3 regions of the Shewanella psychropiezotolerans genome follow, and region 2 is predicted to be linked to each of the others. Evidence: predicted binding sites of a transcription regulator. Region 2 holds the regulator's gene; each other region holds the start of a gene.
What was found. Region 2 encodes MetJ, which represses methionine synthesis genes. Its sites were predicted from a motif close to TAGACGTCTAGACGTCTA; they were not measured.
Positions count from the first base shown of each region.

Region 1: msrA (peptide-methionine (S)-S-oxide reductase MsrA) is a predicted target of MetJ. The motif match lies at 5,677-5,694, and genes of this name have one in related genera.
Region 3: serA (phosphoglycerate dehydrogenase) is a predicted target of MetJ. The motif match lies at 2,205-2,222, and genes of this name have one in related genera.

Region 1 covers NZ_CP041614.1:2,965,741-2,975,616, forward strand. Annotated here, with positions in the region: gene earP (elongation factor P maturation arginine rhamnosyltransferase EarP) at 1-217, opposite strand, end outside; gene fldA (flavodoxin FldA) at 437-967, opposite strand; gene ybfE (LexA regulated protein) at 1,017-1,289, opposite strand; gene FM037_RS13095 (DUF2788 domain-containing protein) at 1,300-1,515, opposite strand; gene FM037_RS13100 (alpha/beta fold hydrolase) at 1,598-2,380, opposite strand; gene seqA (replication initiation negative regulator SeqA) at 2,671-3,225, shown strand; gene pgm (phosphoglucomutase (alpha-D-glucose-1,6-bisphosphate-dependent)) at 3,329-4,993, shown strand; gene msrA (peptide-methionine (S)-S-oxide reductase MsrA) at 5,065-5,544, opposite strand; gene astE (succinylglutamate desuccinylase) at 5,888-6,922, shown strand; gene FM037_RS13125 (thiamine pyrophosphate-dependent dehydrogenase E1 component subunit alpha) at 7,120-8,298, shown strand; gene FM037_RS13130 (alpha-ketoacid dehydrogenase subunit beta) at 8,302-9,279, shown strand; gene FM037_RS13135 (dihydrolipoyllysine-residue acetyltransferase) at 9,289-9,876, shown strand, end outside.
Region 2 covers NZ_CP041614.1:5,547,231-5,557,106, reverse strand. Annotated here, with positions in the region: gene FM037_RS24275 (pilus assembly protein) at 1-912, shown strand, start outside; gene FM037_RS24270 (OmpA family protein) at 919-1,608, shown strand; gene FM037_RS24265 (conjugal transfer protein TraF) at 2,245-3,441, shown strand; gene FM037_RS24260 (sulfite exporter TauE/SafE family protein) at 3,633-4,370, opposite strand; gene FM037_RS28665 (hypothetical protein) at 4,415-4,567, shown strand; gene metJ (met regulon transcriptional regulator MetJ) at 4,574-4,888, opposite strand; gene metB (cystathionine gamma-synthase) at 5,123-6,283, shown strand; gene FM037_RS24245 (bifunctional aspartate kinase/homoserine dehydrogenase II) at 6,306-8,693, shown strand; gene metF (methylenetetrahydrofolate reductase) at 9,105-9,876, shown strand, end outside.
Region 3 covers NZ_CP041614.1:910,235-920,110, reverse strand. Annotated here, with positions in the region: gene exeM (extracellular exonuclease ExeM) at 1-145, opposite strand, end outside; gene FM037_RS04075 (helix-turn-helix transcriptional regulator) at 619-1,284, opposite strand; gene FM037_RS04070 (DUF2238 domain-containing protein) at 1,546-2,148, opposite strand; gene serA (phosphoglycerate dehydrogenase) at 2,336-3,565, shown strand; gene ygfZ (tRNA-modifying protein YgfZ) at 3,697-4,677, shown strand; gene FM037_RS04055 (TraR/DksA C4-type zinc finger protein) at 4,910-5,269, shown strand; gene FM037_RS04050 (group II truncated hemoglobin) at 6,068-6,481, shown strand; gene FM037_RS04040 (hypothetical protein) at 6,969-7,175, opposite strand; gene FM037_RS04035 (sulfite exporter TauE/SafE family protein) at 7,392-8,150, opposite strand; gene FM037_RS04030 (ABC transporter ATP-binding protein) at 8,433-9,101, shown strand; gene FM037_RS04025 (FtsX-like permease family protein) at 9,094-9,876, shown strand, end outside.

The DNA.
Region 1 (9,876 bases), 2.6 Mb from region 2:
TCCTGACTCCCATGATCTCTTGCCGAGAGAGGGTGATATCGAGTTCTGGCAGAATATGGGCGAAACTCTTGAGATCGTCGACCCAGAGTCTGACTTCGATATCGAAATCATGTACCAGTTGTTTCGCTAAGCGCCAGGTTACCCCAATATCGCCATAGTTATCTATGACGGCACAGAAGATGTCCCAGTGCCCGGAAGAGGAGAGCGGCTTAATCATGATCTACTCATTTATTTGGCTGATATGGGGCGGCTATGACTTGTATTAATATACAAGGTGAAATTTTTCCCATCCATGGCTTCTTATCAAATAAAGAGTACATAAGTGTTCCTGACACAAGGTCAGTTTTTATAAATCCGTGTAAAACTGACATAAATGTTCCAGACATTAAAAAGCGGCGCTATTTCTAGTCGCCGCTTTTTTAAGAGCTATGGAGAATTAATCTGCTAATTCAGCCAAACACATCTCTTCGTAGATCTGCTTGACCCAAGCATCGACTCGCTCTTCGGTCAGTTCAGGCTGTCTGTCTTCATCGATACCCAGACCGACGAAGTGTTTCTCATCTTCCGTTAACCCTTTAGAAGCTTCGAAATCATAGCCTTTGACAGGCCAGTGACCTATGACGATACCGCCACGGCCTTCAACGATTTCATTGACCATACCCATGGCATCGAGGAAGTACTCGGCGTAATCCTCCTGATCGCCACAACCGAAGATGGCAATGAGTTTGTCTTCGAAGTTGATTTGTTCTAATTCCGGGAAAAAATCATCCCAGTCACACTGAGCTTCACCGTAATACCAGGTAGGAATACCGAACATTAGAAGATCATATTCTTCTATCTGCTCCTTGGTACTCTTGGCGATGTCTTTGACTTCGACCATTTTTTTACCCAGTTTTTTCTGGATCATCTTGGCGATGGCTTCAGTGTTACCTGTATCGCTACCGAAAAAAAGACCTACAGTTGCCATTGTCTTTCCTTTATCTATTTCGTTGTATGTTGATCGTTAACAAGAGCAATCAGGCGTTGACTTGCTTCTGCAATATTAATTCGATTAATTGACTGCGGCTGATATTACTGGCCAAAGCCTTTTCATTCAAGGCGTCGTATAAATCTTGTGACACCTTTAACTCTATTCGTTTTAAACCGTTCGCTCTGTCGCGTTGGATCTGATTTCGCTTATTAATTTTAAGCTGCTGATCTCTAGGCAGTGGATTACTACGTGGACGACCACGACGTTTTTCTGTGGCGAATAGATCGATTGTGGTTCTATCTGATGTTTCTTTTGCCATCGGTTCAATCTTACCCTACGCCTTCCCAAAAGAGCTGAATCATTCCTTTCGCAACAAATCCCGCGCAGCCTAAAAATAGCACTGACCAAACAATAATACGGCCAAATTTGGGGACTCTACCTTGTTTCAGTACGTCATGGATAGCCATGCCGATAAAGAAAAAAATCGCTGCAAAGAATAGGTCTAGGCCTATTGCTTCAATCTGTATCATGTACTGAGACAACATAAATCAATTCTTCAGGCCAAAAAGAGGCGCGAATATATCATAGTTGAGCAGTGCCTGCCATATGGATAGTGCCCTATGGGCATTATTTAACCTCGTGTTTCGCTAGAAATTCACTCACTATCCGATTAAAAATGGCGGGTTTTTGCGCATGTAACCAATGGCCCGTCCCCTCAATCGTTTTAGCCTGAACTTGGGGGAATTGACTCATGATGGCTTGCCTATGTTCACTGGTAATATAATCTGAGTCGCCACCGCGAATAAATAAGGTGGGTTTTCTATATTGTAAAAAATCTTCGGCCTCGATGTCATTGTACCAAGCGATCAAGTCCCGATAGCAAGACTTCAGTCCTGCCAGATTCATTTTCCAGTTGAACCCTTCGTCGGTTCGAGACAGATTTTTTAACAAAAACTGAGCGGTACCTTCATCTAACCCTGCAGCTGATAGTTGTTTGAGTGCATCAGAGCGACTCTTTAAGCCGGTAAGATCGATACCCTCTAGTCCTGAAAAAACCTTATCATGTCGTTGTTCATAACTCACCGGAGCGATATCGGCGGCAATCAGACTAGTCACTCTGTCCGGATAACCTAGCGCCGTCGCCATGGCTATCTTTCCTCCCATAGAGTGGCCAAGAATATGCGCGCGCTCTAAATGCAGACTGTCCATAAGCTCGATGACGGCTTGTGCCAGCAGTGGGTAATCCATTTTTTGCCAATGGGGGCTGAGTCCATGGTTGGGCACATCGACTCGCACCACCTGATGATTCTCTTCCAGGCTCTTGCCGAGGCCCTTTAAATTATCCAGATTACCGAAGAGGCCATGAATTAAGATCACAGCGGAACCCTTACCAGAAGAGATATAATGCATGGTAAATCCTGTCGACGTTTTTGAAGAGTGCAGATTGTGCCTGTAAATGAGGTAATTTAACAATCAAACTCGGATATAGAGACAATGCTTGCCGTCTTTTTGAGCAAACTCGTCATATTTTCAGGATCTAATGAGGATCTATGTCATTTTTACTGGTTTGGCACTTTATTATAAGCCACGAGTTGGCATACACTTGCAACTGACATATGAACGTTGATTTAAACAAGAAAAGCCAAAATGTTCAGTGCGAGCGGAAAATTAATTAATTTCACTTAAGGAAGATTAAGGTCATGAAATATATCGAGGTCGATGAAGAGCTGTATCGCCATATTGCCGGTAAGACAGAGCGTATTGGTGAGAGTGCTTCAGATATCCTGCGCCGCTTGCTTGGGTTAGATGTCGAGTCTATCAATCATGACACGCCGGAAACGATAAGCCATCCTGGAATGGAGTCGGTTCCAGCCAAGCCTCAAGTTAAGGCTCAAACTGGCCATAAGCGACAATCGAATAAAGACTTCTCAGAGTGTATAGACACAGAGGAACTCGCGGCTCAGAAAGGGGCTGTGGGTCGTTTTCTATTTATCTTAGAGGCCGTTTACCGCGCCGCGCCAGAGCAGTTCTCTCAAGTGTTACAGATTCAGGGCCGCGATAGACTCTACTTTGCGACCTCAAGAGAATCACTGCTTAAGGCCAGCAAGTCTGCCAATCCAAAAGAGATAGGTCAGAGTGGTTTTTGGGTGACCACCAACAATAATACCGCCAAGAAGCGTAATATTCTGACCGAAGTCCTACAGCAATATGGCACGGTCGAAGCGCAAATTGAGGCGATTACAAATAATTTGTAGGTAACAACATAAATGTAATAGGCCAGCAATAAGCTGAAATCATCTGAGTATGAATTCAGCTTTTTTTTACCCATCATTAAATCAGCGCAATAAGGACACGAGATTGAGCATTCATGAGCGAGCAGGGCAAGTTGCACAGCAAGAGGACTTAGTGAATATTCCCAAGTTGATGAGTCACTATTTTTGCATCAAGCCAGATATTAAATTGGATGAGCAGAAAGTCTGCTTCGGCACATCCGGTCATCGTGGCAGCTCGCTGAAGGGCAGTTTCAATCAAGCGCATATATTGGCCATCAGCCAAGCCGTTGTCGACTACCGCAATAGTGCCAGAATCACCGGTCCCTTGTATCTGGGCATAGATACCCATGCATTGTCACAAGCCGCATTTATCAGTGCGATTGAGGTCTTAGTGGCGAATCTGGTTAGCGTCATCATACATAAAGATGATGGCTTCACGCCGACACCTGTGGTTTCTCACTCGATCATTCAAGCGAACAAACAGCCTGATGCACTTAAGCCGGCACTAGCCGACGGTCTTATTGTCACGCCTTCCCATAATCCTCCACAAGATGGCGGCATCAAGTATAACCCGCCACATGGTGGTCCGGCGGAAGGCGAGATCACCAAATGGATCGAGCAAAAGGCCAATCAGTATCTTAGAGATGGGCTCGCGGGCGTCAAACGTCTCGATTATGCTGTGGCCATAGCGTCGCCGTTAGTGAAAGCTGAAGACCTAATCGCGCCATATGTGGATGATTTAGATGCTGTTATCGATATGAAGGCCATTTCAGATGCGGGCATACGCATCGGCGTCGATCCATTGGGCGGCTCAGGCATCCACTATTGGGCTAAGATTGCTAAGCGCTACGACTTAGATATAAAGCTGGTCAATACCCGTATCGATCCCAGTTTCAGTTTCATGCCGCTGGATAAAGATGGCAAAATACGCATGGATTGCTCTTCACCTTATGCCATGGCTGGCTTGTTAAAGCAGCAAGATAATTTCGACCTCTGTGTTGGCAATGACCCTGATTACGATCGCCACGGCATCGTGTGTCCCGGTTCTGGTTTGATGAATCCCAATCACTTCCTGGCGGTGGCCATCGATTATCTGGTGACTCATAGACCACAATGGTCTGATGCATTGATCATAGGTAAAACCTTAGTCTCAAGTGCCATGATCGATAAAGTTTGCGCCCAGCACGATAAGCCACTGTGTGAGGTGCCGGTTGGCTTTAAATGGTTCGTCGATGGTCTCGCCGATGCAAGTGTTGCCTTCGGGGGAGAGGAGAGTGCCGGTGCGGCATTCTTGAGACGTGATGGCAGCACCTGGTGTACCGATAAAGACGGTTTTATTCTCGCACTGCTAGCGGCTGAAATTCTCGCGGTAACGGGTAAGACACCCGCGCGAAGATATCAGGAATTAGTGGCGTTACACGGAGAGAGTTTTTACAAGAGGGTCGACAGTCCGGTACAAGCTGATAAGAAGGCCAAGTTTGCCCAGGTTCTGAAAAATGATGTTAATACCCAGACCTTAGGCACCGAGATGTTGGCCGGAGAGTCGATATTAACTGTGCTGACCAAAGCGCCTGGAAATCATGCCGACATAGGTGGCATCAAGGTCATCACAGAGAATGCCTGGTTCGCGGCTCGTCCATCGGGCACCGAAGCCCTGTTTAAGATATATGGCGAGAGCTTTATTAGCCAAGCCCATCTGGAACAAGTTATCATTGAGGCACAAGCCATGATCGATGCACTCCTGATTTAAAATAGGGGGTTAACGGACTACTTGCTTGTTCCTAGTACCTAGGCTGTACGCTTGAGTGCTAGGAACTTTTATTAGAAAGATATATGGCAGCTGGGGAGATTGTTCTTCTTCAGGTAATTCTGGTGATATTCTTCGGCGCGATTAAATTCGAGTACCGGGGCTATTTGTGTGACTATCTGTTTCTCTCCCCATTTCCCACTAAAGATCAGGGCATGTTTCGATTGCTCAGCAATCGTTTTTTGTCCATTGTCGTGGAAAAAAATGGCGCTGCGATATTGAGAGCCGACATCAGCCCCTTGTCGGTTGAGCGTGGTCGGGTTGTGATTTTGCCAAAACACCTCGAGCAAGTCCTGATAAGAGACTAAGCTTTCATCGTATTCCACCTGGACGACTTCGGCGTGACCGGTTTGACCGATTTTAACTTCTTGATAGGTGTTCGTTGCGTTATCGCCACCCATATAGCCACACGTTGTTAGTTTAACGCCTGCAATCTGGTTGAAAAAATACTCCACACCCCAAAAACACCCCGCACCAAATGTCGCTACTGCCATATAGACCTCTTGAATTTGTATTAGATTAACTATCGTTTGCTCTGGTTTGCATTGCTAGAGGCAATACTGAACCATTTACTACCCGCAATTCACTTAGCGCGATTGACTCTAATAAATACCCATTCAAACGTCTGGATGGCTAGAAGTCTACAGTCTGTACTTAATGGTTATCTTTTGCAATAGGTAAATAGGTATTATTTGATGCCCCGATAAATAGCTGACGTGTGGGTTAAGTGTTATTATTCTAAGCAATAGATTTTTCGACATAAAATTAAAGGATCTTGCATGAAATTGCGCCATCTTGAGCCGCAATTTATTGGTGAGAACAATTAAGGAGAATTTTGTGCTAGAGGCGCTAATAGAGTCACAAGACTTTTTAACATTTACGTTAGATAACCCACATCATATAGATGAAAGCGGTACATTTTCCATAGGCGAACACACTCAAGTAACAGTGTGGGATACCGGAGTCATTGTATTTGAGCCAAAGCATGCAGAAGGAAAAGATATTGTCCTCTCTTGTGCGGTACACGGTAACGAAACAGCCCCCATCGAGCTCTGCAATGACCTGATAAAGGACCTGCTGCAGGAAAAGATCATTACCAAGCAAAGAGTCTTGTTTTTGTTTGGTAATCCGCCAGCAATCATCAATGGCACCCGCTTTATCGAAGAAAACTTAAATCGTTTATTCAACGGTGCACACTCTGCGGGTGAGGGGCTGACTAATCCTGAGCGTATTCGAGCAAAAAAACTCGAGTTTTACGTCGATAAGTTCTTTTCGGCGTCTAGTGCAACAGATCAAAGAATTCATTACGATCTGCATACGGCCATTCGTGGCTCAAAACATGAAAAGTTCGCTATTTATCCCTATCGCCCCGGTCGCAAGTATAGCGCCGAGCAGATCATGTATCTCGAGGCTTGTGGTATCAATACTGTCTTATTCCATCATGAACCGACCACAACATTCAGCTATTACTCTTCAAAGAATTACCAAGCCGATGCATTCACCATTGAGTTAGGTAAAGTCTTGCCCTTCGGCCAGAATGACATGACGCGCTTTATCGCTTTAAGAGAGATGTTGAATCGCTTGATCACCAATCAGGACTTAGCACTTGATGAATTCGATGTGAACAAGGTTAACCTGTATCAGGTCTGCCGCGCGATCAATAAAGGTTTCGATGATTTTGAATTTACCTTTGCCAACGATGTCGAAAATTTTACTGCATTCCCTAAGGGTTACATCTTAGCCAAAGAAGGTGGTATGGATATCAAGGTTGAGCATGAGGTTGAAGCCATCGTGTTTCCTAATGCCAAGGTACCCGTCGGCCAGAGAACCGTTTTATGCCTAAAGCCTGCCAGCATAGATAACATTGCTTAGTGCTGGCTAAATCTCAATTGCATGTAAAGCTAAACATACGCCGCGAGTGACCGTTAGTTGTTAGTTAGGCCTTGAGAACGGTTGATTGCACGTTTACGTTAACGTAATGTCTTTCCCGCGTATTACAAGAATTGCTGATCCGATCGACAAGAGCGGGTCAACTTATAACAAAGCACTCAGCTGATAAGAGATATAGTATGAGCAACGCAACAAGCGATAACGAGACTGTCCATAGAGTCAGTTTTCTCGACAGGGAGTCAGTTAACATCCCTATTCTTAAAGTATTGCAAGCCGACGGTACCGTTTATGACAAGGCCGTACTGCCTGCAATTGATGAGGCATTGGCTCATCGAATCTATGATACCTGCGTTTTCACTCGTGTTTTAGACGAACGTATGTTGGGTGCACAGAGGCAAGGTCGCATCAGCTTCTATATGACATGTACCGGTGAAGAGGCCTCTATCATAGGCAGCACAGCTTCTTTAGATGATGGTGATGTTATCTTGGCTCAATATCGTGAGCATGCGGCTATCCGTTATCGTGGTTTTACCACTGAGCAATTTATGAACCAATTGTTCAGTAATGAAAAAGATCTCGGTAAGGGCAGGCAGATGCCGATCCATTACGGCAGTGCCGAACTCAATTATCAAACCGTCTCTTCTCCCTTAGCCACCCAGATCCCACAGGCTACAGGTGTCGGCTATAGCTTCAAGATGCAAGGTAAGCGTAACATCGCCATCTGTTATTTTGGTGAAGGCGCTGCGTCGGAAGGCGATTTCCATGCCGGATTAAACATGGCTGCGGTACTCAAATCACCCACCATCTTCTTTTGTCGAAATAATGGTTACGCTATTTCTACGCCGACAAGTGAGCAGTTTTGTGGTAATGGCATTGCCAGCCGTGGTCCTGGTTACGGCATACACACGATACGTGTCGATGGTAACGATATGCTGGCGGTACTCGCCGCGACTCAGCAGGCTCGCGCCTATGCAGTAGAAAACCATTCACCCGTGTTAATCGAAGCCATGACATATCGTTTGGGTGCTCATTCATCGTCTGACGACCCATCGGGATATCGTTCCAAAGATGAAGAGGCTAAATGGCAACAGCATGATCCCGTTAAGCGTTTTAAATTATGGATGATCAATAAGGGCTGGTTAACCGAGAAGCAAGATGCTGAAATGTACGAGAAATATCGTAAAGAGATCCTTGCAGAGCTTAAAGTAGCAGAGAAGCTACCTATGTCTATGCTCGATACTTTAATTGAAGATGTCTATGACACACCAACCCCTCGTCTTAAGCAACAGTTAAAAGACCTTAAGAAACATCTTAAGAAATACCCGGATTCCTATCCAAACAGTAAAGGGAGACTCTAAGTCGTGGCTGAGATTAATATGTTACAAGCCATCAATGATGCGCTATCCATTGCTCTGGAGTCCGATGAAAACTCGATTCTTTTTGGTGAAGATGTCGGTCATTTTGGCGGTGTTTTCAGGGCAACTTCGGGTCTACAAGAAAAATTCGGCCGCGATCGTTGTTTCAACACACCTTTGACTGAGCAAGGCATAGCGGGCTTCGCCAATGGTTTAGCCTCTAACGGCATGGTCGCCATTGCCGAAATCCAGTTTGCGGATTACATCTTTCCCGCCATCGATCAGATAGTCAATGAAACCGCTAAGTTCAGATATCGAAGTGGTAATGAGTTCAATGTCGGTGGTGTGACCTTCAGGACACCTTATGGCGGCGGCATTGCTGGCGGTCATTATCATTCTCAATCACCGGAAGCTTATTTTACCCAGACTGCAGGCCTCAAAGTGGTGGTGCCTCGTAATGCTTATCAGGCAAAAGGCCTGTTATTGGCGTCGATTCGCGACCCCAATCCGGTGATATTCTTCGAGCCAAAACGCCTCTATCGCGCCAATATTGGTGAAGTACCCGATGAAGACTATGAGATCGAACTCGGCAAGGCAGAAGTCGTTAGAGAAGGTAAAGATATTACCTTACTCGCCTGGGGCGCTCAGGTGGAGATCGTCGAGCATGCTGCTGATATGGCGGCTAAGAAAGGCATCTCTTGTGAGATCATCGATCTGAGAACCTTAGCTCCATGGGATGTTGACACCCTTGCGACTTCGGTCAAGAAGACGGGTCGTTTATTGATTAACCATGAAGCGCCACTGACGGGCGGATTCGCCGGTGAGATCGCGGCGACGATACAAGAGGAGTGTTTCCTTTACCTCGAATCACCCATCGCCCGAGTCTGTGGTCTGGATACGCCTTATCCTTTGATCCATGAAAAAGAGTATATGCCTGATGCGCTCAAGACATTCGAAGCGATTAAAGCAACGGTCAACTTTTAGGAACCTGGCATGATTAAAGAATTTATTCTTCCCGATATCGGAGAAGGGGTTGTTGAGTGTGAACTGGTCGAGTGGTTGGTGAGTGAAGGTGATCTTGTCACCGAAGACCAGCCGATTGCCGATGTCATGACTGACAAGGCTCTGGTGCAAATCCCGGCTCCCCATGGTGGTGTCATCAAAAAACTTTACTACGCCAAAGGTGAGATAGCCAAAGTACATTCACCTCTTTATTCAGTGGATATCAGCACTACAGAGCAAGATGGTGTGAATGATGAGGGAGACAAGTCATCAGGCAAGCAAAACTCTCATCCCTCCGATGAACATATTTCACTGCCAGAACCGGTCCAAGTTACCGGCCAGGTGCACATAGAAGAATTCCTGCTGCCAGACATAGGTGAAGGGATTGTCGAGTGTGAACTGGTTGAATGGCTCGTCAGTGAAGGCGATATAGTGGCTGAAGATCAGCCTATTGCCGATGTGATGACAGACAAGGCACTGGTACAAATTCCGGCAATTAAAGCGGGAAAAATCGTTAAGTTATATTATCGCAAAGGCCAACTCGCAAGAGTCCATCAGCCCTTGTTTGCGGTAGAGGTT
Region 2 (9,876 bases):
ATTCGTAATAGGATTGCTTTAGTCCCCTATAACATGCGAGTCGTAGAGGGGGGAAGCAGTAGAAATGTTTGTATGTCTCAGCTTAAGTATCGAAATCCAAGTGGAAAAACAGGTAGTAATTACTCTGATTATGAATCGATAAATTGGAGAGACTGGGCCAATGAAAGCTATAGCCAGGTTGATCGTTGCGTTAATAACAGTCGTAAGTGTAACGGCTTACCCGGCTCCAGATCCGATGCTCGTACGGTGAGGGCTGTTGTGGATGACGCCCCTTCAGCTTATTGGAGTTCGAAGTGGCCAGATAGTGCTAACTGGATAGATTATAGCCGTACCGTTGCTGATATTTTTACCGAGAATTCTGCAGATATTCAACATAATCCTAGCTACCAAAGGCTTTATAGTAGCTCTATGTGTAACGGTAATTTTTGGTCGATTCCGCTGACAAACCAAGAGTCACAGATAGACACAGTGAGTCGGATGTCCCCTAATGGGGGGACCTCTGTTTATCAAGGCTTGCTGAGGGGGGCACAAATCTTAGATAAGGGCCGACCAGTGAACCCAAGTGAAGAGGAGAGTGAGGAGTATAACAAGCGCCTTAAAATGATCCTTATCCTTAGCGATGGTATGGAATCTCCCTATGAAAACACTTTCTCTAAGTTGGTGAATAATTATGGCATGTGCGACAAGATCAGGTCTCAATTTAATGATGGCGAACTTCCACTGCATATGGGGGTGATAGGGATTCAATTTAGTGCTTCGGGGCAAAATGCCTTTAAAAATTGCGTAGGCGCAGACAACATCATAGATGTGGATGACTTAGATGATTTGATCCAGGAAATTTTAGACTTAATTAAGAAAGGCGCCAAGAGTGATGGCATCAGTAAACTTTATTATCGACATACAGAGAGTTAAATTGCGATGACAAGAATATTTTCTACCTTATTAATCTGTTTCACTCTGGTCTCGGCCTTAAGCGGGTGTGCTCAAGATGTACAGCCTGGGGTTGAGATACAAGCTGTTGAAAAAGTCCAATATGACCTAGCTTCTTTTTGTTCTACTAAGAGTCACAGTATTAGTCAGGATGTGACAATTTCTGATGTTACCGCATTAGCGAATCATAGAGATGGAAGGTTAGTGATCATGCAAAAGGTTAGTGATTCAGAGGTCAATAATAGGCTACTTAAATTGGCAAAAAGCCAAGATGTTTATCCTGCTTGTATGGAATATTTGTCGGCTAGCGGTTTAATGAGAGTCACACCAGAAGGGCAATTGTTGGCTCGGGTTTACTTCGATTTTGACAGTGAAAAGTTAACCTCAGAATCCCGTGATATTTTAGCTAAAGTCGCCGAAAAGTTGGCGAGTCACCCGGATATTATTAGGCTTGAGGGAAATACCGATAGCAAGGGAAGTGTCAGATATAATGATGCTCTGGGATTGCGCAGAGCCGTAACTACGCAGGATTACCTCGGTAAGCAAGGGGTGAATGCGGTGCAACTTAAGAGCGAAAGCCTTGGCGAGGCTAAGCCTTTAGCCAGCAATGATACAGCCGAAGGCAGGAGGGTGAATCGACGGGTTGATCTCCTCGTGTCTCCCCAAGAGGAAAACTAAGTTTATGTGTTAATTTAGGTATAGGGCCTGAGGGCTGCTTCATCCTCAGGTTCTGGCGCTATTTCCCAGTGTACGCCTCCTAAATAACGTCTAAACAGCTAATGACCTAGTGTCATTAGCCTGCCTTTTAACTTCTTAACTTTGGTGTATTTGTTTCTGTGTTTGATGACTAGAGAGTGGTCGATACCTCCTTTTATCTCCTCTAGCATAAAGACAAATATCAGCCTGTGGTTTTAAGATAATTCCTAGGTCTTACTGCTGAACATTTTATGGATTATATGCTTTAGGTCTATATGGAAAATAGACAAATAACAGTGCTGAATTTAGCTGTTTCTAAACTAGATTCGTTGGCGATATAACATAATAAATATTCATATTTATTATGTGGTTAAGTTAGATAATTACTTGTGGTGGAAGCCTGTTGAAAAAAAGATCAAAATAAATCGATACAAGTGTTGGTTTTTTGAGCGTTTATCGTACACAATTCTGAATGTTGGACTATCTTTAAATTCGACTGTTTTTATGTCTCTCTACTTATTTTTGTGAGTATTATTCAGAGCGCTACGCTGAATAATACCAAGTAGGAAGCAAGGTAAATAACATAAGAAAATAAAAATAAAGATAAGGGCTGAAAGGATGAAAATGCTCAAACTTGCACTTAGCTGTGCACTGATACTCTCCCCGTCGATGGCTATCGCAGGGCAGCAATACTACGAGGCTCGCAGCGATGCCATGGGCGGCGCTGGCGTGGCATCATCAAACCGTGAGGGGGCAGCCTTCATCAATCCCGCTCTATTGGCCCTGCAAGCACCTAAATTCAATAATTTTGCTATGTTACTACCCGCAATCGGAGCCGATGGCGCCGATAAAGATCAGATGGTAGATAAGTTTGATTCACTGCAAGACTCCTATGATGCATTAGATGCCGCCATCTCTGCCGGCAATGCAACCGCAGTCGATCTCCATCGTGGTGAGCTGGTCAGCGATCTCGAGTCTTTAAAAGATAATAATGCCTATGTGAGTGCGGGCATTGGATTTTCTATCGTATTACCCACACATAAGATGCCTATGGCGGTATTTTATAAGAGCTATATCGATGCAATAGGAGTCGCTGCTATCGCCCAGTCAGATATAGATAGTCTCAATGCATTAGATCCAGATAATCCCCCAGCACTGACAGACTTAGATTCACAAGGTGCTGTAGTTGCTGGCGTGGTTTCTGATTTAGGCGTAGCCCTGAGTTTTCCACTTTCAATCGTCAATATGCCCATTGCGGTTGGGATATCGCCTAAGCTTCAGCTGATAGACACATATAACTACGTAGTAAGTGCCAATAACTTCGAAGCCAGTGATTTTGATGATGCCAAGTACAGAAACGACGAAACCACATTTAACCTAGATGTTGGTATCGCGATGGAGCCTATATCTGGATTAACGGTAGGCCTGTCAGGTCGTAATCTTATTAGCCAAGATGTCGAGACCGTAGAGACCCAAGGCCGTAAATTTACCTATCAGGTTGAGCCACAATTTACTGCAGGCATCGCCTATGATTGGGAGAGTATAACCGTAACATCTGATATCGATCTTAACGCTTATAAGCGCTTCGAAGAAATTGGTGCTACTCAGTATTGGCGCGTTGGCGGAGAGTTGCAGGCTACGGATTGGTTTGCACTGCGTTTAGGTTATCGTCATGACATGAAAGACAATACGGCAAATATCTATTCATTAGGGACAGGATTTGAATTTGGGCGAGTCTTCTTTCTGGACTTTACCGGCATGGTCGGCAGCGATGATGCCATCGGCGGTGTACTACAAACGTCATATCATTTTTAAATTTAAAGAAGGTTCGAGGACGCGACTACGTCGCTAGGAGTCCGTTCGTAAACTCACTTCGAGAAGTTCGCCAACAAGTAGGCTAGGGGTAAGAGCAACAGCCTTTGACCTGTCTTTTCCTCGCAGTCGCGCAGCGACGTCCTCGAAGGCGCTTCTCAGCCGCTCTCGTAGGGCAAAGCCCGTCCTAGTAGCTATCCCAATTCCATTAACGACTTTACTGCCAATAAGCTTGCACAGATTGAACATAAGATGAGTGTTGCCTTACGAGTCTTATCTTTATCAACATGTCCTATCAGTCTTCCCGCCACCACATAACCTAAGATCACCGAAGGTAGAAGCAGCAGCGACAGCCATAGATGCTTAATGCTGAGTAAGCCTGTGATTGCCAAAATAACCAAGGCGATCATTGAGCTGAAGATGAAGAAAGCCGATAGCGCAGCACGAAACTGACGGGCGTCTTTTCCTGCAAGCAGAATGGCCAGTGGGGGACCACCGATAGCGGCGATATTGCCAAATACGCCTGATATCACGCCGGCGCCAAACAGGCTCTTGCGGTTAACGGCTATGTTGAACTTAAGCAAACTTAATATGACCGCCGCGGCAACTATGCCCGATATGGCCAGCCCAAGAACTGGTTGTGGTGCATATATCAATAAGCCCGCACCGATAAACCCTCCTGGTATTCGCCCAAGCAACGCATATTGCAGCCCATTAAACTCAAGGGCACCTCGCTCTCTAAATAGGGTCAACAAAGAGATAGAGAAGCCCATGATGATAACCGGGGCTGGTACTAGCTCAGGATCGACGATATACAGCAGGGGAGAGGCGACAATGGCTAAACCGAAACCGATAAGGCTCTGGGTCAAGGCTCCACAGAAGATAATGAGTGAGGCTAGGGCGAGGGTCGTTGGGTCTATCATTGAAAGCACGGCATTTTCTCTCAATTATTAATGTATTGTGGGTGGAGAAGGAGTTGGCGTTATTAATTTTTAACAATAGACTCGAAATTAAGCTGTTAGTTGGTCTCGATTGTTTCTTCAGGGTTATCTTCGGGGTCAATAGTCGTGTAGAAGTAAACAGGGATCGCAATGCGATCCCTGAAACTGACTGGTCAAGCGTTAAGTGAGTCCGATTACTCCACATCTTCCCACTCAATACCCATCTGATCCATCAAGCGCTTCACTTCGGCTGGGATAGTATCAGGCTTATCTTTAGACAAGTCATCGTCGTTAGGTAGAGGCTGACCTGTGTATGCATGCAAGAATGCCTCACAAAGCAATTCACTGTTGGTGGCATGACGCAGGTTATTCACTTGGCGGCGCGTGCGCTCATCGGTAAGAACCTTAAGTACCTTCAAGGGAATAGAAACAGTAATTTTCTTTACTTGTTCATTCTTCTTGCCGTGTTCAGCATATGGGCTGATATAATCGCCATTCCACTCAGTCATTGACTCACCTGTATATTCAAATTTCGGGGCAGATTTTAACCCTTTAAATTGTACAGTCAAATTATTGCCTCTTATTTATGACAATTGCAAATAGATTTCCATATGTTTAGACGTCTAAACGTCTATATTTGGTTGACGCTAGGCTTCCCCTTAGGTACATTTAGACGTCCAGACATCTCTTGCCACATTTTTGTTGGTAAGAAAGGTGTTCAGTAAATAGTTTAGGAGTAGTAGATGACCGAACGTAAGTTAGCCACAATTGCAGTGCGTCAAGGGATTGAGTCCGATACCCAATATGGTGCTGTGGTGCCCCCCATCTATTTGTCGACTAACTACTCCTTCGATGGGCATAAGAATCCCAGAGACTATGACTATAGTCGTTCGGGTAATCCGACTCGCTCTATTCTAGGTGATGCTATCGCCGCTCTGGAAAAAGGTGCCACTGGCGTGGTGACTTGTACAGGTATGGCTGCGATTACATTGGTGACTAGCCTGCTTGGCCCTGATGACCTGCTTGTCGTCCCCCATGACTGTTATGGCGGAAGTTATCGTCTGTTTACTAACTTAGCCAAGAAGGGAGCCTTTAAACTTGCAGTGGTCGATCAGACCGACGGTGCAGCACTCGAAGCCGCCATTGCCCGTAAGCCTAAGATGGTTTGGCTGGAAACACCATCGAATCCTCTACTGCGTGTCGTCGATATAGAAGCAATTTCCAAGGCGAGTAAGTTGGTCGATGCCTTAGTGGTAGTCGATAATACGTTCTTATCGCCAATTTTGCAGCAACCACTGCTTCTCGGTGCCGATATCGTTATTCATTCGACCACTAAGTACATTAATGGTCATAGCGACGTAGTCGGTGGTGCCGTCGTCGCTAAAGATGCCGAGCTAGGTGAGTTATTACATTGGTGGTCTAATACCTTAGGTCTAACAGGATCAGCCTTCGATAGTTACCTGACCCTACGCGGCATTCGCACCTTAGCGGTACGCATTCGTGAACATCAGGCTAATGCTCAGCGGGTGTTAGCGGTATTAACTGCCAGCGAGGCGGTCGATAAGGTGTATTATCCGGGCCTGAGTGATCACCCTGGTCATAAGATCGCGGCGAAGCAACAGAAAGGCTTCGGTGCCATGCTCAGTTTCGAGCTGAAGGGTGGAGAAAAGGAGCTGGTTGCTTTTCTTGACAAACTTTCTGTGTTTTCTCTTGCAGAAAGTTTAGGTGGGGTAGAGAGTTTAGTCGCAGTTCCTGCGACAATGACCCACAGAGCTATGGAGCCAGAGGCTCGAGCAGAAGCTGGGGTAAAAGAGACCCTAATCCGTCTTTCAGTGGGTATCGAAGATGCCGATGATTTAGTTGCCGATATTGAAGCTGGACTCGCAGCAGCGGCGAGTTGTTAATCTCGGTAGATAGGAGTTAAAGATGGCGCGTTGTCATTTGCACAAATTTGGTGGTTCTAGCTTAGCGGATGCAGATTGCTACCGCCGTGTTGCTCATATCCTTCTCACTCACGGCAACAGCGACGATCTCGTCGTGGTATCGGCCGCAGGTAAGAGCACCAACTTTCTTTATAAACTGCTGGAACTCAAAGACACAGGTCAGCTATGGCAGGAAGAGCTGCAGGTGTTGATCAGCTTTCAACAGAATCTAATTGAGCAGCTACTTTCTAACGAGCAGGCCAGAAGCCTGAGAGAGCGCTTGTCTATCGACAAGTATCAGCTCATTAGCCTATTTTCTCTAGAGGCGTTAAACGAATATAAAAGAAGTGAAGTGGTGAGTTTCGGTGAGCGTTGGTCTGCTCGTCTTCTGGCTGCATTACTCAGAGAGTCGGGTGTTGCTGCATTGGATATCGATTCCAGAAGCTTGCTATTAGCCGATGAAGGAGGCGTGCCGCAGATCAGACTCGATGAGTCACGAGCACGTGTTCAGAAAGCTCTGGATGAGCATACCAGCGAAAGATTAATTATCACGGGTTTTATCTGTGCTAACAGCCGTGGAGAAACCTTGTTACTTGGCCGTAACGGCTCAGATTATAGTGCGACCTTGATTGCCAGCTTAGCCGATATTGAACGTGTCACCATCTGGACCGATGTGGAAGGTGTGTTCAACGCAGATCCAAATAAGATTAACGATGCCAAGTTACTTAAGAGCCTGTCGTTAGATGAGGCTAACCGTTTAGCGCATCTGGGTTCACCTGTGCTGCATAACCGTTCCCTACAGCCCTTATTCGATACTCAAGTGAGTCTGGCTGTTCGATCTAGTTATGCGTCTCATACCGATTTCACTCTGATCGCACCTAAGAGCTCTCAAGCCAGTGCGCCAGTGGTGACGAATCTGTCCAGTGTTTCCCTGTTTAGCTTCAGGATAAGTAGCGATATTGCTCATTTGGCTGAGTTATTGGAAAGTGCTGGTTTAATTCCGTTAGCCCATTGGAAGTTGGCTCATAATCGAGTCGAGCTCGCCTTTACTCACGAGAATCAGAAACAAGTTCAATCCATATTGGAGATAGATGGCTTGGCCATCTCTGAGATACATCTTCGAGAAGATCTAGGCTTAGTCGCCTTGGTCAGCGCCGATGCTGGGCTTTACCGCCGTGGCTTCGCTCGCCTGTTGAGCCGGGATGCAAGGCCGCTGTTTAAAGATGGCTTGAGTCTGGTGACCTTAGTGCCGACATCACAAGTTAACTTGCTGACTCAAAAAGTGCATCGTCGCTGTGCCGGCCCGCGTAAGCGCATCGGTGTGCTCCTGCTTGGAGTGGGAAATATTGGTGAGACTTGGGTGGATCTATTCAGTCGTGCTCGAGTCGCACTCAATAAAGAGTTAGAGGCTAGCGTGGAGCTGGTGGGATTACTCAGTTCTAAGAAAGCCTTGTTAAAAGAGGAAGGGATAGATCTCGATTTCTGGAAACAGGCTTTTGAGCAACAAGCCACCCCTTGGCTCTATGATCATATGTTTGAGCAGCTGCAAGCGCTCGAATGTGACGAACTCATCGCCTTAGATATCAGCGCTAGCGCCGACTTAACTTTGCAATATCCTGAGTTCTTCTCACGAGGTATTCATGTGGTTAGCGCTAACAAACTGGCGGGTTCAGGCCCCTTAGCTTTCTATCGAGAGCTAAAGCTACAGCTGGGGAATCGCAGACTGTTTTGGCGCTACAACGCCAGTTGTGGTGCGGGTTTACCCGTACAGCATGCATTGAACGATCTGCATAACAGCGGTGACAGTATCGAAGCCGTTGGTGGCATCTTTTCTGGCACCCTGTGCTGGTTATTCGAGAAGTATGACGCTAAGAAACCGTTCTCAGAACTGGTGTTGGAGGCCAGAGGATTAGGTATTACCGAGCCGGATCCCCGCGATGATCTGTCAGGTCGAGACATGCAGCGAAAATTGTTGATCTTGGCCCGTGAGATTGGTCATGAGATTGAACTTGAAGATATTGAGCTTCATTCATTGGTACCTGCTGATTTAGCCGATATTCCTTTGGAGCAGTTTTTAGCACGTATCGACGAGCTAGACCATGAGATGCTACAGCAGTTCCAGGCTGCGGCTGAGCAAAGTAAGGTCTTGAGATATGTTGCCGGACTCGATGTTGTCGATGGTCAGCTTAAGGCCGCAGTTGGCATGGAGTGGGTCGATACTCAACATGCCTATGCCAATCTAACTCCTGGCGATAATGTTTTTGTTATACGCAGTGCTTTCTATCAAGATAATCCTTTGATCATCAGAGGCCCTGGTGCCGGCCGCGAAGTAACGGCTGCAGCTGTGCAGTCTGATCTGGCGCAGATCTGTCGGGATTTAGTGCAAGAATAGGTATCGTAAAGAAGGGCGCTGCACTACGAGAGCGTTCGCAAGCTCACTTCGAGGCCGATGCGCTTCGAGTACGCCACCAAGTTGGCTGCTAGAGAAGATCAACAGCTTTTTCTCGCAGCGGCTTGCCGCGCTCTCAAAGGCCACAGGCCGTCCTAGCAGTGACGAAGTCACGTTCTCGTAGCAGCTTTGCTGCGTCCTAACAGGGGAAAACCCCTTCTCTGAGGCATTTCCCTGCCGCCCTCTAGTGACAAGGTCGCGCTCTCGTCTCTCATACCTGATCTTTAATTTGCATTTAGTACTCTATTTACTATTGACTTCAAACTCAGTTTCACTAATATGGATATCTAGACGTCCAAACGTCTAGATGGTTTTTTTATTTTATGGTTAAGTAAAGCAGTAGAGGGAATAGGAATGGGTTTTCATCACGCACAACATTCAACATCACTAAATCAGAGCTTGGCTGAGCTTAACGGTGATATTAACGTTTCTTTCGAATTTTTCCCTCCTGCATCACCAGAGATGGAAAAAATTCTCTGGAATTCTATTCGTCGTCTAGAGCCATTAAAACCTAAGTTTGTTTCTGTGACTTACGGTGCGAACTCAGGTGTTCGTGATCGCACACATGGGGTAATTGAGCGTATTCAGAGAGAGACGGATCTCGTTGCCGCGCCTCATTTGACCTTAGTCGATGCCAGCGATGAGGAGCTTATAGAGCTTGCTAAACATTATTGGAACTCAGGTATCAGAGACATAGTCGCGCTACGTGGGGATCTTCCCGATGGCAGCCCTAAGCCGACCCGTTTTGCTAATGACTTGGTGCGTCTATTGCGCTCTGTTGCCGATTTCGATATCTCGGTGGCGGCTTATCCTGAAGTTCACCCGGATGCAACTAATGCTCAGGCCGATTTAATCAATCTTAAGAAGAAGATAGATGCCGGGGCCAATCGCGCCATCACTCAGTTTTTCTTCGATGTCGAGTCCTACCTCAGATTCCGTGATCGTTGTGTCGCCGCCGGTATCGATGCTGAAATCATTCCTGGCATACTGCCTGTGACTAACTTTAAACAGCTTAAACGTTTCGCTGGTATGACTAACGTCTCTATTCCCGGTTGGTTACATAAGCAGTTTGAAGGCTTAGATGACGATCCCGCGACCCGTCAGATGGTAGGTGCTAACGTGGCCA
Region 3 (9,876 bases), 1.8 Mb from region 2:
TCGACCCTGAGTTGTAGATTTCTATAGCCTTGCTATAGCCTGAACCTTCTACATATTCGCTAATGATCACATCGGCGCTTGCCATCATAGGCAGAGCCGCGGCGATAGACAGTGCAAGCACTGACATTTTTTTAACATTATCCATTTATTCAACCCCATTTTTATAATATTGCCGCTAATTTCTATTAACGTGCAGGGGGATTCTTACAGACTTGGATGATAAAAAAAAGATGCCTAAATCACATTAACGGTTTATAAATACTTGTAAAACAAAGAAAAAACAAGATTAACTTATCACAAATAAGAACAGGTGATTCTAGATTAGGTTTAAGCTTGTCAAAATCAAATACTTAATCAAGAACAGGCATTGAAATCAAGGCCGAACACCAATTTATCAAGCCGTGACAGATTTTTACAAAATCTGCATAAAAACCTCTAGATTAGAATGAAATTTATACAAGCCTAGTTAATTAGTATTAACATCAGGGTTTTGCAGGCATAAAAAAACGGCCATTGAGACCGTTTTAGCCTTTTCCGTTAATGACTATATACTCAAAATATCTCTCAGTAACAAGCTGTCATTAGCAGAGCCTCAATTATCAGTAGCTCGTTAACCTGTTAAGAACAGAGTTCGAAGTGACTCTGATAGGTCTGCGCCCATCTGAGTAACTCCACACGATTACGAGATTGCGTCTTCCTGAAAATAGAGGAGATATGTGCCTTCACCGTGTGTTCGCTGATGCAGAGTCGATGAGCGATCTCTTTATTTCTAGCGCCACTGGATACGAGCTGAATAATGGTACGCTCTCTTTTCGTCAACATCTGCAGCATAGCCACGGTATCTTGTGAATAATCCTTAGTGCTGTCCAAACGGCTCACCAGTTGACGGAACATCTTACTGATAAGCGTCCTGTCATACCAAAGCTCATCGGCCACCATCTTTCTTAAACCTGTTAACAATAGGTCCATACGTTGGTCCGCATAAAGCAGCCCACGAATTCCCAGTAACAAGGCAGATTCGGGCTCAAGTTTCTCGCGGTTAACCTGATAGAGTGCAACGGGTACATGGGGCACCAGACGAGATGCCAATAACGGTATCCCCTTACTGTCTAAGGCGGCTCCCTCCTGCTCGATCAGATAGAAACAGTTATTGTCTCTCTCAGGCTCAAGTTCAGATACCTGCTTCACTATGCGTGTTTTTAAACCAATAGATTCGGCCAGAATAGCCAAGTGGCATGGTGCAGCCACTTGATGCAAGAACACCAATTCATCAATCTTACTCATTCACTTTTCTCCCTGAAAAGTTTACTTGTTCTCTGTAAGGGGGTGGTCAATCTTCCCTATCAACCAGAATGATTACTATTTTGAATAGTTTTAGTAGATTTGAATAGTTTTAATTGTAATACCATAGTAAAAAAGTATTAATCAAATGTAAATGCGATGATAAATCGGTTTTTATCAGTTTTAGCTATTAAAACCTCATACAGCTAGACCTTTAAAGCATAAAAACCAGTAGACTTTATACAAGATAAAATAATTCACTAGTTAGCCATTAAATTTAGCCAGCTGTACATCATGAAACTTAACAAGTGTAACCAGGCAAATTATCGCCCCCACCAACGCCATGCCCATATCCGATTGGGTATCCCAAATGTAACCTTGGGTCCCTAAAAATGCTTCGGCATCCTCCCCCGTAAGCAGAGCAACCCACCACTCAATCAACTCATAGAAAGCTGAAAATGCTAGAGCGAAGCACAATGACAAGAAATTACACCAAGCGCCACGTTTCACCACATCTAATCGAATGAAGATTTCACGGGCTACTAAGGTAGGCACGAACCCCTGAGCAAGATGCCCCAGCTTGTCGTAATTGTTTCTGTCTGAGCCCGTAATTTCGGCGATCCAGTCAAAAAGAGGCACCTCAGCATAGGTGTAGTGGCCGCCAACCATAAGTATGATGCAGTGAACCAATATAAAAACATAAGCCAAAGGCGTCAGTGGAAAGCGCTCTCGAGTCAGAAATAAAACTGGCAAGACGACGAGAGCAGGTAGTACTTCAAGAAACCAGGTGAACAGGTCTTTAGGCTCGATAGCCGACCAAACCAGTACCGACAGAAAAATCACTAACCAAATAAGCTGTTTATTCAAAATAGGAACCTCATATACGGATAAACTCTATTGTTTTGATATAAGAATAATAACTTTAGCCATCTAGCCCTCCACAGTGCATAAAAAAAATGCTACTTTGGTCGGACAAGTATCAATAGAATACTAATAATACAAAAAATCAACTTAAGTTAACAAAATACCAATAACCGAAGAAGGTACCCAAATCATGGCGAAACATTCGCTGGACAAGGATAAGATCAAGATCCTGCTGTTGGAAGGCGTCCACCAATCTGCGGTTGATGTATTTAAGCGAGCAGGCTACAGCAATATCGAATACCACAAAGCATCTCTCGGGGAAGAGGCCTTAGCCACAGCGATCAAAGATGCTCATTTTGTCGGCCTTCGCTCCCGCACCCAGATCACCGAAGCAGTGTTAAGCCAAGCCGAGAAACTTGTCGGTATTGGGTGTTTCTGTATCGGGACTAACCAAGTTAACCTAAGTTTTGCTGAAAAACTGGGTGTACCGGTTTTCAATGCGCCGTTTTCAAATACTCGAAGTGTTGCCGAGTTAGTGCTGGGTGAAATAATTATGTTATTTCGTGGTATTCCACAGCGTAATGCCATGGCGCACAGAGGCGGATGGCTTAAGAGTGCCGTAGGCAGTTTCGAAGCCCGCGGTAAGACCTTAGGTGTTATCGGCTATGGTCATATTGGTACTCAACTCGGTATCTTGGCCGAGACGCTCGGCATGCGCGTAATCTTCTTCGATATTGAAGATAAGTTGCCACTGGGTAATGCCCAGCAAATTCATTCGATGCAAGAATTAATGTCTCTCGCTGATGTTGTCAGCCTGCACGTACCTGAGACACCGCAGACCAAAGAGATGATCGGTGAAGCCGAGATTGCCAACATGAAGCAAGGCAGCATCTTAATCAACGCCTCTCGCGGCACTGTTGTCGACATAGACGCTCTCGCTTCGGCCATCCGCAGTGAAAAACTCGCTGGCGCCGCTATCGATGTGTTTCCGGTTGAACCTAAGTCTAACAATGACGAGTTCTTCAGCCCGCTACGCGGTCTGGATAACGTCATCCTGACACCTCATGTGGGGGGCAGCACTCAGGAAGCCCAGGAAAATATCGGTATAGAAGTGGCTGGCAAGCTGGCGAAGTACTCAGATAATGGCTCGACCATGACTGCAGTCAATTTCCCGGAAGTTTCTTTGGCTCAGCATAAAGACGCGTCTCGATTACTGCATATTCACCACAACCGTCCCGGTATACTGATCAAGATTAACCAAGCATTTGCAGAGAAAGGCATCAACATCGCTGCCCAGTATCTTCAAACTACTGCGGAGATTGGTTATGTAGTAATGGAGGTCGATTCGGATCAAGCCGAAGAAGCTTTGGAACAAATGAAAACCATCGAAGGCACTATCAGAACTCGCTTACTGCACTAAATACCAGTCTGTGACTAAAAATTAATAACCCGCATAATTTTACTAATTATGCGGGTTATTTCATTTCAAGCATTTGCAGATTCGAGTTACAATCAGCTCTTTCCAGCCCGTTTATTTCCTAGGATCATGATATGACGCTTTCCGTTTCTCAGCCCAGTTGGAACTTGAATGACCCAATTCCATCGCTATTCTTCTCTAATTTATCCCACTTGGGTCTAATGAGCGTGACGGGTGAACAAGGCCGCAGCTTTATCCACGGACAAGTCACCACTGACATCAGCTCTTTAGAAAACGACCAATGGCGCTGGGGAGCCCACTGCGATCCCAAGGGAAAGATGCTGGCAAGCTTCAGAACCTTCGTCCTCGAAGATGCACTGTTCATGATGATGCCGTCTGATACCTTGGCCCTGGATCTAACTCAACTTGCTAAATATGCAGTATTCAGCAAGGCTGATCTCGTCGATGTTACCGAAAAATTCTTACTATTAGGCGTCGCCGGTGAACAGGCGCAAGCTTGGGTCAACGAGCGTTTCGGCCCAGCAGACAATACTAGCATCGACAAAGAAGTCACCGAGATTTCTGGTGGCCTGCTGCTTAAAGACAATGACCGTTTCATCATAGTGATGGACAAAGAAGCTGCTGCACCTTTGCTCACTTCTATCAGTCAAGAGATAGTCGATGCCACCGCCTGGCAAGCTCTGGAGATCCAATCGGGTTACCCTAACCTGGCAGCCCCACATCAGAGCCAGTTTGTACCTCAGATGTGTAACTTACAGGGTATTAATGGTATCAGCTTCCAGAAAGGTTGTTACATGGGCCAGGAAACCATAGCCCGCATGAAGTATCGCGGTGGCAATAAGCGCGCCCTGTATATCCTAAGCGGCACCAGTAGCGAAACTGTCAGTCTGGAAACCAGACTAGAGCTAGCCTTAGACGATGGCTTCAAGAAAACTGGTACCATCATCGAACTGGTTCAATCAGGCGAGCAGATCTTACTAACAGCCGTGCTACCTAATGACACCCAAGACAGTGCCAAGCTTAGAATCGCAGGAGATGAAAGCTCGTCGCTGACGATCAAGCCACTGCCATATTCGCTTGAAGATGAAGATTAAACTATAAGCGACGAGTTGCGAGTTGCGAGTTGCGAGTTGCGAGTTGCGAGTTGCGAGTTGCGAGTTGCGAAAAAACATAGATAAAGGTGCACTGTCAAAGCCCTATTCATGAGCTGAGTGCGCCTTTTTTATATCCTTTGTTTTACCCTTGCTATGCCCACTTGTTTTACGAGAAGAAGTCAGATAATTTAGTTGCTTCTATCCCCAATCATCCCAAATCGGAGACTGACTCTTGAAACAAGCAGATCTCACGTCAACCGAGAAACAAGAACTGCTCACTAAGCTCAGACATGAGCTAATCGACTTAGAGCAGCAAATAGAATCAATCCACGAACGCAGCGCCCCAGTTCAACTAGACCAGCAAGCGGTTGGACGAGTATCACGCATCGACGCGATTCAACAGCAACAGATGGCACAAGCGGGTGAAGTACTGATGCAGCAGCACCTCCTGCGTATTAAGCAGATCTTGCTCGAACCCGAGGAGTATGGTGTTTGTCTTGAATGCGGTGAGAGTATTGGTATCGGTCGGCTCACGATACATGCTATCGCAAAATTGTGTATTCGATGCCAAAGTGAGGCCGAGAACTCATAGATGGTTCTCTTTTATCTCTGTCTATAATTCTACATTTTCTAATATCGGATAATTGATTTGTAACTTTGAACGTTATTTCAATCTATCGCCTGTGGCGCACTTAATGTCCTAATACTTCTGCGAGACGCCGTTAATATGTCCCTATAGGCTCTGCGGCAACATCCATGTTGCCGAAGCTCGCAGCCGCATCAGGACTTGGATGAAGAGCAAATATAGCTTCCACCTACACCGGCTAATTAAAGGCTACTTATCTAGATTTTCTACTCTTATATTGCTTTTTTGCCTTATCAAGCCAATCAGGTTGATTGATTTTTAAGTTAGAACATCAAACTATTGATAGAAAGATACAAGCTAATAACCTTTAAATCTTATTAGCTTGTATCTACAACCAAACGCGGCCTAAAGATACAACTGGTCCCCGTTGGAAGTTGCCGAAGGGCGTTGAAGTTAATCCTGTGAAACTGACAGGACGTCAGTTTAGCTTTCGGGGGGCTTGGACGCCCCATCGGAAGCGTTAAGTATTTTCAAAAACAAACGTAGGGTAACAACTTCGCTAGGGCGTCTGGTACTTTGGTTTACAGAGAATCAAGGAGGCTTTGGACGAGCAGTCCTCCTTGCCCTACCTCTTACCAAGAGTGGGGGAATGGAATTCCACGACCTTAATCCAAACTGAGTTTGGAATCCCTTCTCTGCCGCTAGGCCCCACACTTCAAACAAGCTAACCGTGATAGTCTTATCGCCATATAAAGAAACAAAACTCTATTGGCGCTACGTTCAAACTAGGTTTAGATAATAATTATGAAATCAAAAAATGGTGAGTTTGGGGTTGGCGACAACTCCTACCAAATGGCGGGTGGCTTAGCAGGTCTGACTCGCTTGGTTGATGAGTTTTACCAGAATATGGATGAATTCTCCTCGTCAAAGAAGATCCGGGATATGCATCCTGGTGACCTTACTGATTCTCGTCAGAAACTCGCATACTTCCTTTCCGGCTGGCTTGGCGGCCCTAAACTGTATTCTGAGCATTACGGATCCATCAATATCCCGGCCGCTCATAAACATCTGTCGGTGGGCCATAAAGAAAGTGAAGCTTGGTTGTACTGCATGCAACAAGCCGTAGAAAATCAGCCTTACGAAGCCGATTTCAAAATTTATCTGATGCAGCAGTTACGCGTCCCGGCAGAGAGAATTAGACAGGTATCCGGCAGCTGATAGTTATACCAACCGGTATAAGAAAGTGGCCAACTCAGAGTTATTTTTGGCTGCATAATTCAAGGCGGGTGAGTGAGGGAATGGTGATCCCTTTCGAACTCATTCAACACAGAAGTAGGCTGCCAAAAACACTCCTGAAAGGCGAGTTTTAGCACTTCCGATACGGCGTTAACGAGCTTAAACGTAGAATAACTATGTTCCTCACTCGTTGCCTTGCCTCTGAAGCGCTAAACTCTCGCTGAGTGACCACACTTTTATACCGATTGGTATTAAGCACATCTGTAAGTTAAAAATTCTTCGCCAAGGCTTCAGGGTACTGACGCCGCCTCGCCAAGAGTTCGGCTCTAGCCGTCACTTCTTCTTGTGTACATTGTCCATCATCAAACAAGCTTGGGGTTACAATTATTCCCAGTAGGAAGGTGAATATGGCGTAGCCATGAGCTTATGAGCGAGAAGTATGGATACTGAACTGACCTTGTAAATGGACTTATATGCCGAAATACGTAAATGAAAATGCCGTGTAACCATCAAGGATGATGGTTAAGACTCGGTGGATTGGCCGTTCTTTGGCATCCATGCCACCACGGCATTTGTGAATCTGACCTATAGGGCCTGCGATACTCCAGATATCACTCAGGCATTCCCCACGTCCTTGTGGGTCAGATAGGAAATGTCTTATGTATGTCTGGAACATACAAGACCATTCACTTCAGCTAGCAGTCCTCCTTGCCCTACTCTTTACCAAGGAATGGGGGAATGGAGACCCACGACTTACCTTGGCCGTAAGGCCGTATATTCCAAAACTAACTTTAAAAAAATAAAGAGCTGGATTCCGGCTAAAAGCATTGCCAGAAAGACAGAAAATGAATGTGTAACAAGTCAAAAAAGAACAAAAAGTTAGCGTTCATTGCTAACTAAAATAAGCTGCTATACAACCCACCAGCGTCATAATAAACAGGAACCACTTCATAGCCTCAGGCCTAGCCTTGATGGCCATTTTAACGGCTAAATGAGCCCCAAACATGGTGCCGAAGGCGAGTATCACTCCGGGGAGCCATTGGATCAGGCCCTCAATCATAAACAGCACTAAAGCCACAGAGGTAAAAACGAGAGTGCAGAGCATTTTGAGCGCGTTGGCACGAACCAGATCATATCTCAGCGACCCCGCCAATGCCGCCAGCAGCACAAAGCCAACTCCGGCCTGAACGAAGCCACCATAGAAACCTGCGACACCCAGCCACCACCAGGAGCTCGGTGTCTGAGACACCTTATTCACCGATGCGCCGTATTCCGGCGCTATCATGGAAGGTTTGACTAGAATCACCAGTGCCATCAGCAGCATGGTGCCCAACAGCAGAGGCTTTATCCACTCAGTAGGCGCGTAGGCCGCTCCCGCAGCCCCTAATAAGCCACCGATAACGGTGGGAATAAGGATGGGCACTTTATCGTCTGTGTCTAGCTTGCCATGTTTCTTAAAGCCAAATACGGCGACTATCGACTGCATCAAGACGCCGACTCGGTTGGTCGCGTTGGCGACTTCCGCAGGCATGCCCATCATCATCAAGGCTGGCAACGTCAAGTTTGAGCCTCCACCGGCGAGGGTATTGATGATACCCGCGAAAAAACCTGTCACGAGTAACAAGATTGCATGGGTGATAGTGATATCCATCAAGACAAGGGCCCCCTTTAACACTGGCTAAAACAATGACGAGTAAACGACTCAAAATTTGTGCAGTGGACAGCTTACCGATTAATATCAGTAATTCAAATTATACTTTGTACCCAGCCTGTTACCTCTAAGGTAGACTAATGATTAGTGCAGCCATCTTGGCCCTGTAAAGGTCTGCAGACCTTAGCTAAAAATGATGTATGATTCGGTATGCTAAGTGGGTCAAAACTATTGACCCATAGTTTTGACCCACAATGGACTAGCCTTGGCGAATGGAGCCTTATGACAGAACAGATAGTTCAACTGCAAGGGAGCAGCAAAGAGTTTATCGATGGTGGAGTCGGTCATAAGGTCCTCGACCGACTCGACTTGCTGCTCACCCAAGGTGACACCATTGCGCTCACTGGTGCCAGCGGGAGTGGCAAGAGCACCTTGCTTAATCTGATCGCCGGATTTGAACGCCCCGATGCAGGCACCCTTAGCCTGCTGGCCGAGAACACCACAAGATGGAACGACAATCACTGGAGTCATTTCAGGCAGGTTTATTTAGGTGTGGTCTTTCAACAATTTAATTTGCTGACCCCGCTGAATGTCGAAGATAACATTGCATTCCCACTCAGACTCAATGGATTAGATTGGAATAATTGGTGCGATCACCTGATCGATAGCTTAGGTCTAAGGCCATTACTCAAGCGCCATGTCGAAACCTTATCCGGAGGTCAACAGCAGCGAGTCGCCATCGCCCGGGCATTGGCCCATAAACCCAAACTCCTGTTAGCCGATGAACCCACCGGCAACTTAGATCAAGTCGCCAGTTTAGAAGTGATGAAGCTCTTATGTGAACTGGCAGCAGAGCAAGACACCGGCATAATTATGGTCACCCACAGCATGGAATGCGCCGAATTTATGCAGCGGCGCTGGCATCTGGATAATGGCCAGATCCATGAGTAATACCAAACTCATCCGCATGACCCGGCTTTGCCTTGAGGTCTTCTTCGCCCATTATCGCCAAGCCCCCCTGCAGGCTGCTGCCATCAGTATCGGTATTATTCTGGCTGTCACCTTGTTGATCGGGGTTCGCACCACCAATGAAAACGCCATTCAGAGCTACAGCTCTGCCACCGAGCTACTGAGTCAGCAAGCCAAATGGTCTGTCACCCCGCCACTTGGCAGTAAACGTCTGGATGAGAACCTATACTTCGACATGCGCGCCGACGGTTTCAACAATAGCCTGCCAGTCTTGCAAGGCGTCGCCAGCGACTCAAATGGTAAACGTTGGCGCATTCAGGGTAGCGACCTTATGGCCGCCCTCACCTCTTTCTCAGGCTCCGCTTCTCAAGTAAATAATGGAGCTAAAGCTGGCGGCGGGCTTTTCTCTTTAAATATTCCCATGGGAGATATCTTATCCGGCGATCCCATAGTACTGACCAGCAAATCATTGGCAGAGCAGATCTCCCAAGACGGTAACTTGGTACTCGGAGGCGTAAAAATAAGTGTTATAGCCTTAGATGATGCCAGTAATTTGGGCTCGGATATCTTAATGGATATCTCTCTGGCCCAGCGCATACTCAAACGACCCAATGAACTCAGCTATATCGCTCTCTTCTCTGACGTCAGCAGTTACAAGAGTCATTTAGAGCGGCTTATTGGAAATCGAGGCATGTTAATTGAGAGTGATCATGGTGATGGCCTCACCGCCCTCACCGAGAGCTTTCACCTTAACCTG